2 regions of the Cobetia sp. MMG027 genome follow, and region 2 is predicted to be linked to the other one. Evidence: riboswitches for the same ligand, from Rfam matches in the RefSeq annotation. Region 2 holds a riboswitch; the other holds the start of a gene.
What was found. A riboswitch is a leader RNA that binds a small molecule or an ion and turns the genes downstream of it on or off. The one in region 2 is predicted to bind thiamine pyrophosphate.

Region 1 (6,451 bases), on a different contig from region 2:
CGGCGATGGTCAGGTGCTGCTCGCCCTGAGAGAGCGTCAGTCCGTAGACATCGGCGATATCCTGCATGTTGGCATCCCCTTCCAGGGTGAAGGTGCCGAAGAAGGCGCGCTGTTCATGCTGCAGACTCTCGCCATTGAACATGCGATTGAGGCTTGGCACATCACAGGAGCGCCCGACGACGCACAGCACGTCCTTCTGATGCAGACAGGTGCTGCCCTTGGGATGGATCAGCACCTTGTTGCGGAACAGCGCCCCGACCTTGGCCCCGGAGGGGAAGCGCAGCATACGCAAGGCCACGCCTTCCAGCGCCGTGTTGTCGACCCGGTAGACCAGCATCTCGTAATCGTTGACGGGCATGATGCCCAGCAGATTGCGGCGGCTGGGCTGTGCGCCCGGCGGCACCACCACCCTGAGCTTGCGCGCCATGGGAGCCAGCGACGAGCCCTGCACCAGCAGCGAGATGATCACCACGAAGAAGGCGACATTGAAGTAGACGCCGGCATTCTCGACCCCGGTGATCACGGGGAAGATCGCCAGCACGATCGGCACCGCCCCCCTCAACCCGACCCAGCTGATGAACCACAGCTCTCGCCAGCGGAAGCGGAAGAAAGGCTTGAGACACAGGATCACGGCCAGGGGGCGCACGAACAGGATCAGCGCCACACTCAGAATGGCGGCCGGCAGCGCGAACTGCAGCATCGTGGAGGGTGAGACCAGCAGACCCAGCATCAGGAACAGCACGATCTGGGACAGGTGGGCCAGTCCGTCATGCACCGGCAGGATGTGTTCGAGGTGGCGCCCCGGATGATTGCCGATCATCAGGCCACACAGATAGATGGCCAGGAAGCCACTGCCACCGAGCTCATTGGTCGTCGCGAACAGGCTCAGGCCCAGCGCCAGCGCCAGCAGGGAATAGAGGCCGGGCGCCAGATCCAGATAGCGCATCAGACGGGCGATCAACCAGCCACCGGCGATCCCCATGCCCGCGCCGACCCCGAACTGCAGCGCGAAGCTCATGAGTCCGGCGGCGACCCCCGTCAGCTGTCCGGTCAGTATCTCGGCCAGAGTGATGGTGAGGAAGATGGCCATCGGGTCGTTGGTACCGGACTCGATCTCCAGCGTCGCCCCGACCCGCTCGTTGAGGTGCACCCCCTGCCCGCCCAGCAGCGAGAACACGGCGGCGGCATCGGTGGAGCCGACGATGGCACCGACCAGCAGGCCTTCGATCAAGGTCAGATCAAACAGCCACATGGCCAGCAGTCCCACCAGCCCGCTGGTCATGAAGACCCCGACGGTCGCCAGCACCAATGCCGGCTTGAGACCCGCACGGAAGGTCGAGAGGCGGGTGCGCAGCCCCCCATCGAGCAGAATGAGTGCCAACGCCAGGTTGCCGATCAGGTACGCGGTAGAGGCATCATCGAACTGGATGCCGAGCACGCCATCCTCCCCCGCCAGCATGCCGAGCCCCAGGAACAGCAACAGCAGGGGCATGCCGAGACGAGCCGAGACCCGACTTGCCAGCACGCTCAAGGCGATGAGCATGCCCGCCAGCAAGAAGTAATAGTTCAGATTCTCTACCACGTGTGCTCCCCCGCCATTCCCGGCACCAAGTCTCGAATCACGTCTGCGACGGCCCAGAGACAGTATTCCATGTCAGCGACGAGGCTGCAGAGAAATTTCTCAAATATTCATGGACTTGCGATCAACATGTCAGGCTTCTCGGCGACACCCAGGCCGGGGCTGCCGCCAGCTCGGCGTAGCGGGTCGGACCGAAGGCTTCCATCGCCCACAACAGGGCTCGGCACAGCTCACGCTGACCGTCGATATCGACCATGCGCCCATGACGCGAATAACCGGCGAGGAAGGCCTCACGCTGACTCGGCGTCTCCAGCAACAACTCGATCAGTGCCCAGTCGAACTCGATCGGGGCCCACACCAGAGCCTCCCAGTCGCTCCATACCCAGCCGGTGGCGGCGCACAGATATTGGTCCGCGCGCAGGTCCGGCAGACTCCAGACGGCGCGAGCGGGATGCGAGAAGGTGCGTGATGGCAGGTCCCCCAGCTCGTGGGACAGGGGATGGCGCGCGAGAAAACGCGTCACGCGGGCATTCCAATGCAGCAGCGGCATGGGCTGGGCAAGGGGCTGACCAAAGCCGGACACGGTGTCCTGATGCAGCCGCCCGACCTGATCTCCCAGCAACTCACAGAAGGTGTCACTGAGATCACTGGGCTGACCGCTGGACCACGGCAGATGCCAGACGGGCGCGCCATCGAGACGCCCCAGATAGGTCAGCGGCAGCGGAGGGATGGGCAAACGCGCCGGCAACGCGCCCGCCAGCCGTGTCAGGGCCTCAGGTTGCGCCCAGCGATCGGCGCCGAAGACACCGCGCATCGCTCGCCAGAAGGGGTCGTGATCCGGGCCGGTCCGCGCCAGCTTGATAAGGCCGGGGGTGCCGCCACGCTGCCGCCACAACCAGTTGGCACTATCCGGCCAGGCAAGTGCCAGCGGCTCCAGAGCATGCCCCAGATAGGTGGAAAGACGGCGAGTCAGCGCATCCTCCGGCCAGCCATTGGGCACGGATGTCGCGTCTGGCATCACGGGTCGCCGCGGTGGCACGGGATAACCGCTGGAGCAGGTCGAGAGATCCGGGGTATCAGGCATGTTGATCTCCTTGAGGCTGCGATACCTCGATAGCATACCCAACACCGGGCCATGCAGCATAGCCACACGACAGCCACCCCGACGATGGCAGGGATGCAACCGGCGGGCAGGTGACGGTACACTGTCGGCCTGGATGGGGGTGCCCGAAAGTGGGCTGAGAGCCGATGCGTCACGTCGCATGGCAACCCCTGGAACCTGATCCGGTTGATACCGGCGGAGGGAATTCCGGTCACCTGCCCAAGCGTCAGGCGCCCTGCGTGCTTCCTCCCCTCGGCATGCCGCCTGACCACGGATGACACTGTGTCGCTGGGACTCTCCCTCAACAACGCTCGCATCGATTACGCCAGCCATACGCTGTTTCGTGATCTGTCGGCGCGTCTGGATGCCGGAAGCTGGACGGCCCTGCTGGGCCGCTCAGGCTGCGGCAAGAGCTCACTGCTGCGCCTGCTGGCCGGCCTCGAGATGCCCGACCATCACACGCTGGAACTCACCACCGATGATGGCAAGCCACTGGCGGGTCGCGTCGCCTGGATGGCGCAGCAGGACCTGCTGCTGCCCTGGCGCCGGGTGCTGGACAACCTGTGTCTGGGAGATGATCTCCATCGTCGCCCTCGCGATACCGAGCGGGCTCGCGAACTGCTGGCAGCGGTGGGTCTGGAGGGGCGCGAGCAGGCCTGGCCAGACGCCCTCTCCGGCGGGCAACGCCAACGCGTCGCATTGGCGCGAACGCTCTACCAGCAGGCTCCGGTGGTGATGATGGATGAGCCCTTCTCCGCAGTGGACGCCATCACGCGACTCGAACTGCATGATCTCGCCAGCCGGCTGCTGGACGGACGCACCGTGTTGATGGTCACGCATGACCCGCTCGAGGCGCTGCGCCTGGCCGACCAACTGCTGGTACTGCGCCCGGGCCGCGACAGCCAGCAGGGGGCAGTGCTCGACTGCCTGCCCGGGCTCTCGCCGCCTCGCCCGGTGCCGCTGGACCTGCCCGCCCTGCAGCAGGCCCAGTCCGAATTGATCACACGCCTGCGCGACGGCGAGGAGACGCCATGAAACGCCTGCATGCCCTGCGTCATCTCGCCATCAGCGCCGCCGTCCTGCTGGGACTCTGGCAACTGGTGATCATCACCACGGCCGTGCCGCCCTACATCCTGCCAGCGCCACTGGCAGTCGCGGAGGTGCTGGTCCGTCAGGCCCCGATGCTGGCACACCACGCCGGCATCACCTTCGCCGAGATTCTTGGCGGGCTGGTACTGGGGGTCCTTCTCGGACTGAGCACCGCGCTGGCACTGGCGTTCATCCCTCGTCTGCGGCGCACCCTGCTGCCATTGCTGCTGATCAGCCAGGTGATCCCGCTGTTCGCGATCGCTCCACTGCTGGTGCTGTGGCTGGGCTATGACATGCTCTCCAAGGTCGTGATGGCCACGCTGATCATCTATTTCCCCGTGGCCTCCACCGGCTACGACGGCTTGCGCCAGACTCCTCAGGGCTGGCTGGATCTCGCCCATACCCTGGGTGCCAGCCCGTGGCGACTGCTGCTGCATGTCCAACTGCCCGCCGCGCTGCCGGCATTGGCTTCCGGCGTGCGCATGGCAGCGACAGCCGCTCCCATCGGGGCCGTCATCGGTGAGTGGGCCGGCGCAAGCCAGGGCCTCGGCTATCTGATGCTCAATGCCAATGCCCGGATGGAAATCGACCTGATGTTCGCCGCCCTGCTGGTGCTGGTCGCCTTTTCGCTGCTGCTGTATTTCACACTGGATGCCCTGCTGCGTCGCCTGATGCCCTGGCATCGGGATCGCCTGACCCGTTTGAACTGAGCGCTTCCGGCTGTCAGGCGATGTCCTGACGGCCTCACATTCTCGACACCACAAGGAATACCGCCATGCCATTCTCGCCATCGGCGATCCGCCGTTCCGGCAAGCTGTCCTGCCTCTTCGCGACGCTGCTGACAACCCTCAGCCTGAGCACCTTCGCCCTGTCAGCCGAGACTGGCGCCAGCGCCGAGCCCCAGGCCCCGACCGCCAGTGACAGTGCAGCGGCAGCGGTCACCCAGGCCGGGCAGGACGGTGCCACCCTCGAGCCAGACGCTTCTGCCAAGCAGACTGCCGAGACCGAGCAACAGACCCGCCCCGCCGCTGGCGATGTGCAGGACCCGCAAGCGGCCGCCACCGATGCCAAGCCCCTCACGCACCTCAAGGTCATGCTCGACTGGTACACCAATCCCGGCCACGGGCCGCTGGTGCTGGCTCAGGAACTGGGCCTGTTCAAGCAACATGGTCTGGACGTCGAGCTGATCGCTCCGGCAGACCCCAGCGTCCCCCCCAAGCTTGCCGCAGCGGAGCGCGTCGACATCGCCATCAGCTATCAGCCCCAGCTGCACCTGCAGGTGGATCAAGGGCTGCCGCTGGTGCGCATCGGCACGCTGGTGGCCACCCCGCTCAACGTGGTGGTCGTGCGCGCGGACAGTGACATCCAGTCGATGGCCGACCTCAAGGGCAAGCGTGTCGGCTATTCCGTCGGTGGCGTGGAGGAAGTCCTGCTGTCCACCATGCTCCAGAACAGCGGCCTGACACTGGATGACATCACCCTGACCAACGTCAACTTCTCGCTGACGCCGTCACTGCTGACCCGCAAGGTCGATGCCGTCACCGGGGCATTCCGCAACTTCGAACTCGCCCAGATGGCACAGGAAGGCGTCAAGGGCCGCGCCTTCTACATCGAGGAAGAAGGCGTACCGACCTATGACGAACTGATCTTCGTCGCCAACAGCGACAGCTATTCTCGCAAGCACGAGCAATACGCCGCCTTCCTGTCCGCCGTCGGTGAAGCCACCGCCTGGATGATCAACCACCCTGACAAGGGCTGGAAGCTGTTCCGCGAGTCCGACCCGGCACTCGATACCGCGCTCAACAAGAAAGCCTGGTATGCCACCTTGCCGCGCTTCGCCCTGCGTCCGGCCGCACTGGATGCCGGCCGCTACCGTGACTTCGAGAACTTCCTGTACGAGCGCGGCATGATCAAGCAGCGCCAGTCACTCGACCACCTGGCCATCGACGTCAACGCGCCCTGAATAGACGGCCGATGACAGACACGACGACGCCCTGCCGGTTTCCCGACAGGGCGTCGTTTGCTTTCTGCCAGATGACGCGAGGATGCCCTGCCCCTAGCCTCCCAAGACCTTCCTGTCAGCGCCTGCCATCCACCGGACTGCCGGCTGACGCCCGCCTGACCAGACGCCGCGCCAGCCACGCCATCAGCACAGGCTGGATCACCAACGCGACCACCAGCACCGCCACGAGCAATGGCATGCCCTCAAGGGCGCCACCCGGCGAGCTGACCAGCAGCGCCGCCCCGAGATAACTGCCCGCGGCAGAACTCAGGTGCTGAACGGCGCTCTGGGTGCTGGTGAAGGCGGCCCGCTCGTGCTCGGCAGGAATGAAGCTGTTGAGCGTGTTCTGTGCCACCCGCCGCGCCGAGGAGAACAGCATGTAGGCACCAAACCCCACCCACACCAGCGACGGCCCCGGCGAATGAAGCAGGAAGGCCCAGCCCACCAGCGCCGTCAGCAGACAGGTAATGGTGCCGGGCCAGACACTGCCGAAGCGATCACACAGCCGCCCGGTCAGCTGCATGCCCACCAGCGACAGTCCGCCTCCGATCATGTAGAGCCCGCCGAGATCCTCGCGAGGCAGATCGAGATTGAACAGCAGATAGCTGGAGAGATTGGGAATCACCAGGAAGTTGCTGAACATCGCGGTGGCGATCAGCGCCAGCCCGAGCCGGTGATT
Region 2 (6,451 bases):
CCTGCCCGTCCGGTCGCAGTGGCGGTGACCTGGGCGCCTTCGGCCCGGGCATGATGGTCAAGGAATTCGACGAAGTCGTGTTCAGCGCACCGATCAACACCGTGCAGGGCCCGGTGAAGACCCAGTTCGGTTATCACCTGCTGGAAGTCACCAGCCGCACGTGATCTCTGGATCACGCTCATGACGTGTCATGAGCGGTTGGCAGCAGGCCATTGAAAACGCCCCGACCAGTGATGGTCGGGGCGTTTTTCGTGCGGCTCAGCACGTCAGCCTTTCGTGCGCCAATCCCTCTACCTATACCTCCTGATAGAGCTGGCTGCCTTCGCGCTTGAACTTGTCAGCCTGCTCCTGCATGCCGGCCATCACGCTGTCGGCGTCACCGGTCAGGCCGTGTTCGTTGGCGTAGTCGCGGACTTCCTGGGTGATCTTCATCGAGCAGAACTTCGGCCCGCACATGGAGCAGAAGTGGGCGACCTTGGCCGAATCCTTGGGCAGCGTCTCGTCGTGGAAGCTGCGCGCGGTGTCCGGGTCAAGGCCCAGATTGAACTGGTCTTCCCAGCGGAACTCGAAGCGTGCCTTGGAGAGTGCATTGTCACGACGTTGCGCGCCCGGATGCCCCTTGGCCAGATCCGCGGCATGCGCGGCGATCTTGTAGGTGATGATGCCAGTCTTGACGTCGTCCTTGTTGGGCAGGCCCAGGTGCTCCTTGGGGGTCACGTAGCAGAGCATGGCGCAGCCGAACCAGCCGATCATCGCGGCACCGATACCGGAGGTGATGTGGTCGTAGCCCGGGGCGATGTCGGTGGTCAGCGGGCCGAGGGTGTAGAAGGGCGCCTCGTCGCACTCGCTGAGCTGCTTGTCCATGTTCTCCTTGATCAGGTGCATCGGCACGTGACCCGGACCTTCGATCATGACCTGGACATCGTGCTGCCAGGCGATCTTCGTCAGCTCGCCGAGCGTCTCGAGCTCGCCGAACTGGGCGGCGTCATTGGCATCGGCCACCGAGCCCGGGCGCAGGCCATCGCCCAGTGACAGGCTGATGTCGTAGGCCTTGCAGATCTCGCAGATGTCCTCGAAGTGGCGATAGAGGAAGCTTTCCTCGTGATGCGCCAGACACCACTTGGCCATGATGGAGCCACCGCGCGAGACGATGCCGGTCACGCGGCTGGCGGTCAGCGGCACATAGCGCAGCAGGACGCCGGCGTGGATGGTGAAGTAGTCGACGCCTTGCTCGGCCTGCTCGATCAGCGTGTCGCGGAAGATCTCCCAATCAAGATTCTCGGCCACGCCATCGACCTTCTCCAGCGCCTGATAGATCGGCACCGTGCCGATGGGCACGGGAGAGTTGCGCAGAATCCATTCACGTGTCTCGTGGATGTTGGCGCCGGTCGAAAGATCCATCACGGTGTCGGAGCCCCAGCGGATCGCCCAGGTCATCTTGTCGACCTCTTCCTCGATGGAGGAGGTGACCGCCGAGTTGCCCAGGTTGCCGTTGACCTTCACCAGGAAGTTGCGGCCGATGATCATCGGCTCGCTTTCCGGGTGATTGATGTTGGCGGGAATGATGGCGCGGCCGCGTGCGACTTCCTCACGCACGAATTCGGCGGTGATCTCGTCGGGCAGGTTGGCGCCGAAGCTGTGACCCGGGTGCTGGTGGCCCAGAATGCTCTCGACGGAGTCACTGCCCTGATACTCCTCACGCAGCGCGATACGACGCTGATTCTCGCGAATCGCGATGTACTCCATCTCCGGCGTGATAATGCCCTGGCGCGCATAGTGCAGCTGGGTGACATTCTTGCCCGGCAGGGCACGACGCGGGCGGTGGTCCAGCTCGAAACGCAGGGACGACAGGCGCAGGTCGGCCTGGCGCACGCGACCATATTCGCTGCTCAGCTGATTGAGCTGTTCGGTATCGTCGCGTTCCTCGATCCACTTCTCGCGCAGTGGCGCCAGCCCGCGACGAATGTCGATCTCGACCGCCGGGTCGGTGTAGGGACCGGAGGTATCGTAGACGACGATCGGCGGATTCTCTTCCAGACCACTGGAGGTCTGGGTCGGCGAGCAGCCGATCTCGCGCATGGGCACGCGGATGTCCGGGCGGGAGCCTTCGATATAGATCTTGCGCGAGCCGCTCAGCGGCGCGATGGCGGCGGCGTCGACGCGGGCTTCGCTGGCGAGGTGGCGACTGCCATCCTTGCGACCGGCACGTGCGCGCGCCTTCGGCGCAGCCTCAGGCTGGGGGGCGAACGACGGTTCTGCGGCGTTGGTGGCTTGCGGATCTTGAGTCGTGGGGGTAGTGCTCATGCAGGTCTCCTCAAAGGGCGACGTCACGGCAGACGTCATCATGGGAAGACCGTGCGCAGGGAGAGGATGGCCATCGCCGACTCCTTGCCAACAGGTGGCCCGGGAGCGAGGCGGCCGCGGGCAGCGGCTGACCATCAGCTTGATTCCTACGCCGGTCCTAACCGGTTCAGGTTCCACGGGACCCCTTGCTGGCAGCCTCGCCCATTTGGCGGCGAGGTGATGCATGCAGGATCTCAGCCGGTTCCACCGGCACCCCGTCAAGCGTGCTCAGAGTTCAATGCGGGCATGACCTGTGCTGAGCGTAGTGTTGGCCCAGATCATCGTGCTCGCATTCAGGCTCTGATGGCCTGTGGTGTGTCTGGATGATTGGCGAGAGGACCACGTCCCCAGGCCGACGAAAATCGATGAGTCTTCCGTTCGCGCTGGCGCGGCCTGTCACGCAAGGGCCTGCCACGGATCAGTCGCGATCAAGCCCCATCTGCCAGAAGTCGATCTCGAGACGCGTCGCATCGCGGAAGACATCCACCAGCTCGCCCAGCCGGCGCTCCGAGACCTCCGAGAGCCGAGCGTCCAGCCATTCACGTTCGGCGTCCACCGCTTCCTTGAAGTCATCGCTGGAGTACATCGCGATCCAGTCCGCGTACGGATTGTCCTCGATCTCGGTGGTGTCCTGATCCAGCAGCCACTCGGCGATCTCGCCGTAGCCGATCAGGCAAGGCGCGAGCGCCACGTGAAGATCGAGAAGATCGCCGCGCTGGCCGCAATCCAGTACGTAACGGGTATAGGCCAGGGTCGCGCGGGATTCCGGTAGCTCACTCAGGTCATCCTCGCTGATGCCCCACTCGCTGCAGTAGCCGATATGCAGATCGAGCTCGGTATTGAGGATGGTGTCGAGACTGGCCGTGGCCTGACGCAGCTCCGCGAGGGTGCGGCTCTTGTAGGCGGCCAGCGCCCAGGCGCGCGCGAAGTGGATCAGGAACAGGTAGTCCTGCTGCAGGTAATGGCGGAAGGACTCCTCTGGCAGATGACCTTCCCCGAGCTGGCGAACGAAATCATGCTCGAGATAGTCGCGCCATTCCTCGGCGCAGGCACTGGTCAGGTCTGAAAAGCTGGGCATCGACGCATCCCTCGGTGAGCGTGCTGCCAATCCGTGATGGAGTGGCAAAGGTCTGGCTCGAGCGTGGTCAGGTCCGGCAATCTGCAGGGAAAAAGCGGGGGGAGGTGCGGCGTTCACCTGGAAGAGGTGAAGATGATGTGCGGCAACACTTCGCGCTTGATCCCTACGCCGGTACTAACCGGATCAGGTTCGGCGGGATCGTCATTCACGCACCTCGATGCAAGGCCTCGAACAGTGCGAATGACATCTCAGCCGGTCTTACCGGCACCCCGTCAAGCTGTGACTCAGACGTCACGATATCTCGAGTGTAACAGTCCTGCGGTGCAGGAAAAGCCTCTGCCGCCCTAAAACCCATGCGACTTTGGGAGGCCTTCTGCGATGCTGAAAGGGCTTCCTGCGATGCGGGAAGCGTGTCATGCGCTGCAGGAAAGATGTCATGCAGGCTGACAGGAGGAGAGGTTCGCCATCAGGGCTGGGAAGTGTCGCCTCAGGCGCACCAGATCGTGAGGCTCATCGACATCCCAGCTGACAGGCAGGCAACCGACGCTTCTGCCTGCCTGAGCCAGCAGTGCAAGAGTCTCCCGGCTCACGTCGGCATGGCTCCAGTGATCCAGCTGGAAGGCCGCCGGGCAGGCTGCTTTCAGGCCAATCAATCCGTATCCCCCGTCTTCGCTGGGCTGCAGCACCGCCTCATGGTCATGCAGGCACCGCGCCGCCTCGCGCAGACGTTGACTGTCCAATGCGGGCAGGTCAGAGCCCATCAGCAGCACGGGGCCTGCGGGCAGGTGGCGCAGCATGGCCTGATGCATGCGCTCCCCAAGCCCACCCTGTGGCTGTGCCTCGAGCGTGATTCGCTTGCCATATGCCGCCATGCTCTCTGCACGCAACTGATCCTCAAGGTCCGTCAGCAGGGCTGCCAGCTCAGGTTGCTGCCGGGCGTGCTCGGGGGAGGGAGTCAGCATCACGACCACCTTGCCGAGGCGTGAGGCGCAGGCCTGCTGAACGATTCTGCGCAGCATGCGCGAGTAGAGGCGTGCCGCCCCCTCGGGACCGAGGGCAGGGATCAGCCGCGTCTTGCATTGTCCGGCCAGTGGCAGGCGGCCGAAGATGATGAGCGTCGGGCGCATGTCGTATGCTGCCGTGTCGGTTTCCCTGTCAGCAAGCGAGGCTTCAGGCATGAGGCAAGCCACGCTGTTCACACGCCTGAGCGGCGGCACCATAACCATAGAGACGCGCTAGACGGACAGGAGATACGCCACCCCAGGCTGCCAGGCGCAGCCCCCACATCTTGAGGATGGTGCGACAGGCGCCATGGGTTTCCCAGCGTCTTCCACTGGTAGTGACTCTGGCGGAGAGGTTCAGCGGCGAGGTCAGTCGCTTGAGCCTGACGCTCAGCTGGATGTCCTCCATCAGGGGCACGACGGGAAAGCCCTCGATGGCCTCGAAGGTGGAGCGTCGTACGAACTGGGTCTGATCACCTGTGCTGATGCTGGTCAGGCGCGAGCGCAGATTCATCAGCATGGCGATCACGGGCAGCAGCGGAGAATCTCCTTCGATGTCGACATCGAAGCGACCCCAGTCGCACTCGCGATGCTCGGCGAGGGTCTCTGACAGTACCGAGAGGACATGTGCCGGCAGGCGCGTGTCGGCATGCAGGAACAGCAGCCATTGGCCACGAGCCTGAGAGGCACCGGCGTTCATCTGCGTTGCCCGGCCCGGATCACTGCTCAGGCAGCGATCGCACAGCGGCGTTGCCAGCTCGCGGGTAGTATCCGTGGAGCCGCCATCGACCACGATGACCTCGCAATCCCCGCTCGCGCGCAGTGGACTCAAGGCGATCAAGGCCGAGACGATACCGGATGCCTCGTTGTGGACTGGCATGATGATGCTCAGCCACGGGGTGCGTGTCAGGGCGCTGCCCGAACGGACAGCCCCGGGGGAAGGGCTGGCAACTGGCGAGAAGATGGAGGGCTTTGTCATGGCGCAGGCTCCGGCGATGGCGTCGTCCTGAGAGCATACGCATGTGATCACCCCATGGATGCAGAGCGTCGAGAAGCTCGCTCAACGCTTGGGCGAAGAATCAACGCGTGAGCCGCCGTGTCGAGTCAGAGGCGGCTGGAGGTCACTGAGAGAAGGTGATCCGATAGAGTCCTGAGGCTCCGGTATCGCTGGTCAGGTAGAGGCTGCCATCCTTGCCGAATGCTACATCCAGTGGGCGTATCCAGCGCTCGCCGCTGGCGGCATCCTGCAGGCCGGTCAGTACCGGCACTAGGTGTGCTTCAGTGTCTGGCGTCGCCAGCTTGAGGCCCAGCAGGCGAGGCTCACGACGACTGGCGGGGTCTCCCCACGCCTTGCCGGAGGGTGCCGTGCCCCAGCTGCCGTGGACTGCCACCACGACATCCATGTCAGCAGCCAATGGATGCCCAGGCGGTACCACCGCGATTCCCATCGGCGCACTGCGAGCGGGGATCTCGGCCAGTGGCGGTGCAATCTCGTCACGCTCGCGCGGTGAATCGCTCGTGATGCAATCATCTGCCTGCCAGCGGCCATCGATCCACTGATACCAGGGCATGCCATGGAAGCTGCCTTCGCGGGCAGCGACCACCAGCTCGCGGGGATGCTCGTAGCCCCAATGGTCCGGTCCGTTGTTGGTGGCCAGCAGGCGCGTCTCTCCTGTCGCCAGTGCCTGCCAGACCAGGCCGACGGGGTTGCGCAGACCACTCGCCCACGCACGCCACTCGGGAGGCTCGCCACTTTCCTCAAGGCGCATCACTCCCCCACGGCGCTGTTGCTGTGGATAGCGAGGCGAGGTGCCCGCCAGATATTGATCGGAGCAGTTGCCCTGGATCCCCAGCGCCAGATACAGGCCATTGTCAGGGCCCAGGCTCAGCGTACGCGAGTTGTGGCCACCGCCGCCGGGAATCGCGATCACGCGCTGGAAGTCGCTCGGGGCAAGGGAGATCCCGGGATGGTAGTCCGCGACCAGCAGGGCGTCCGTGGTCGCGACATACAGGCGCGCATCGCGGACGA

Region 1: it holds a riboswitch for thiamine pyrophosphate, as region 2 does, so the genes downstream of both, PJK54_RS01265 (ABC transporter ATP-binding protein) here and thiC (phosphomethylpyrimidine synthase ThiC) in region 2, are expected to answer to the same signal.

What each region holds. Positions count from the first base shown of each region.
Region 1 covers NZ_JAQJIO010000001.1:292,800-299,250, reverse strand. The annotation lists gene PJK54_RS01275 (potassium/proton antiporter) at 1-1,582, opposite strand, end outside; gene PJK54_RS01270 (hypothetical protein) at 1,704-2,663, opposite strand; TPP riboswitch at 2,789-2,902, shown strand; gene PJK54_RS01265 (ABC transporter ATP-binding protein) at 2,964-3,716, shown strand; gene PJK54_RS01260 (ABC transporter permease) at 3,713-4,480, shown strand; gene PJK54_RS01255 (ABC transporter substrate-binding protein) at 4,546-5,733, shown strand; gene PJK54_RS01250 (MFS transporter) at 5,849-6,451, opposite strand, start outside.
Region 2 covers NZ_JAQJIO010000002.1:87,634-94,084, forward strand. The annotation lists gene PJK54_RS02385 (peptidylprolyl isomerase) at 1-164, shown strand, start outside; gene thiC (phosphomethylpyrimidine synthase ThiC) at 295-2,304, opposite strand; TPP riboswitch at 2,431-2,571, opposite strand; gene tenA (thiaminase II) at 2,762-3,421, opposite strand; TPP riboswitch at 3,565-3,703, opposite strand; gene PJK54_RS02400 (TIGR04282 family arsenosugar biosynthesis glycosyltransferase) at 3,856-4,548, opposite strand; gene PJK54_RS02405 (TIGR04283 family arsenosugar biosynthesis glycosyltransferase) at 4,592-5,401, opposite strand; gene PJK54_RS02410 (PQQ-dependent sugar dehydrogenase) at 5,544-6,451, opposite strand, start outside.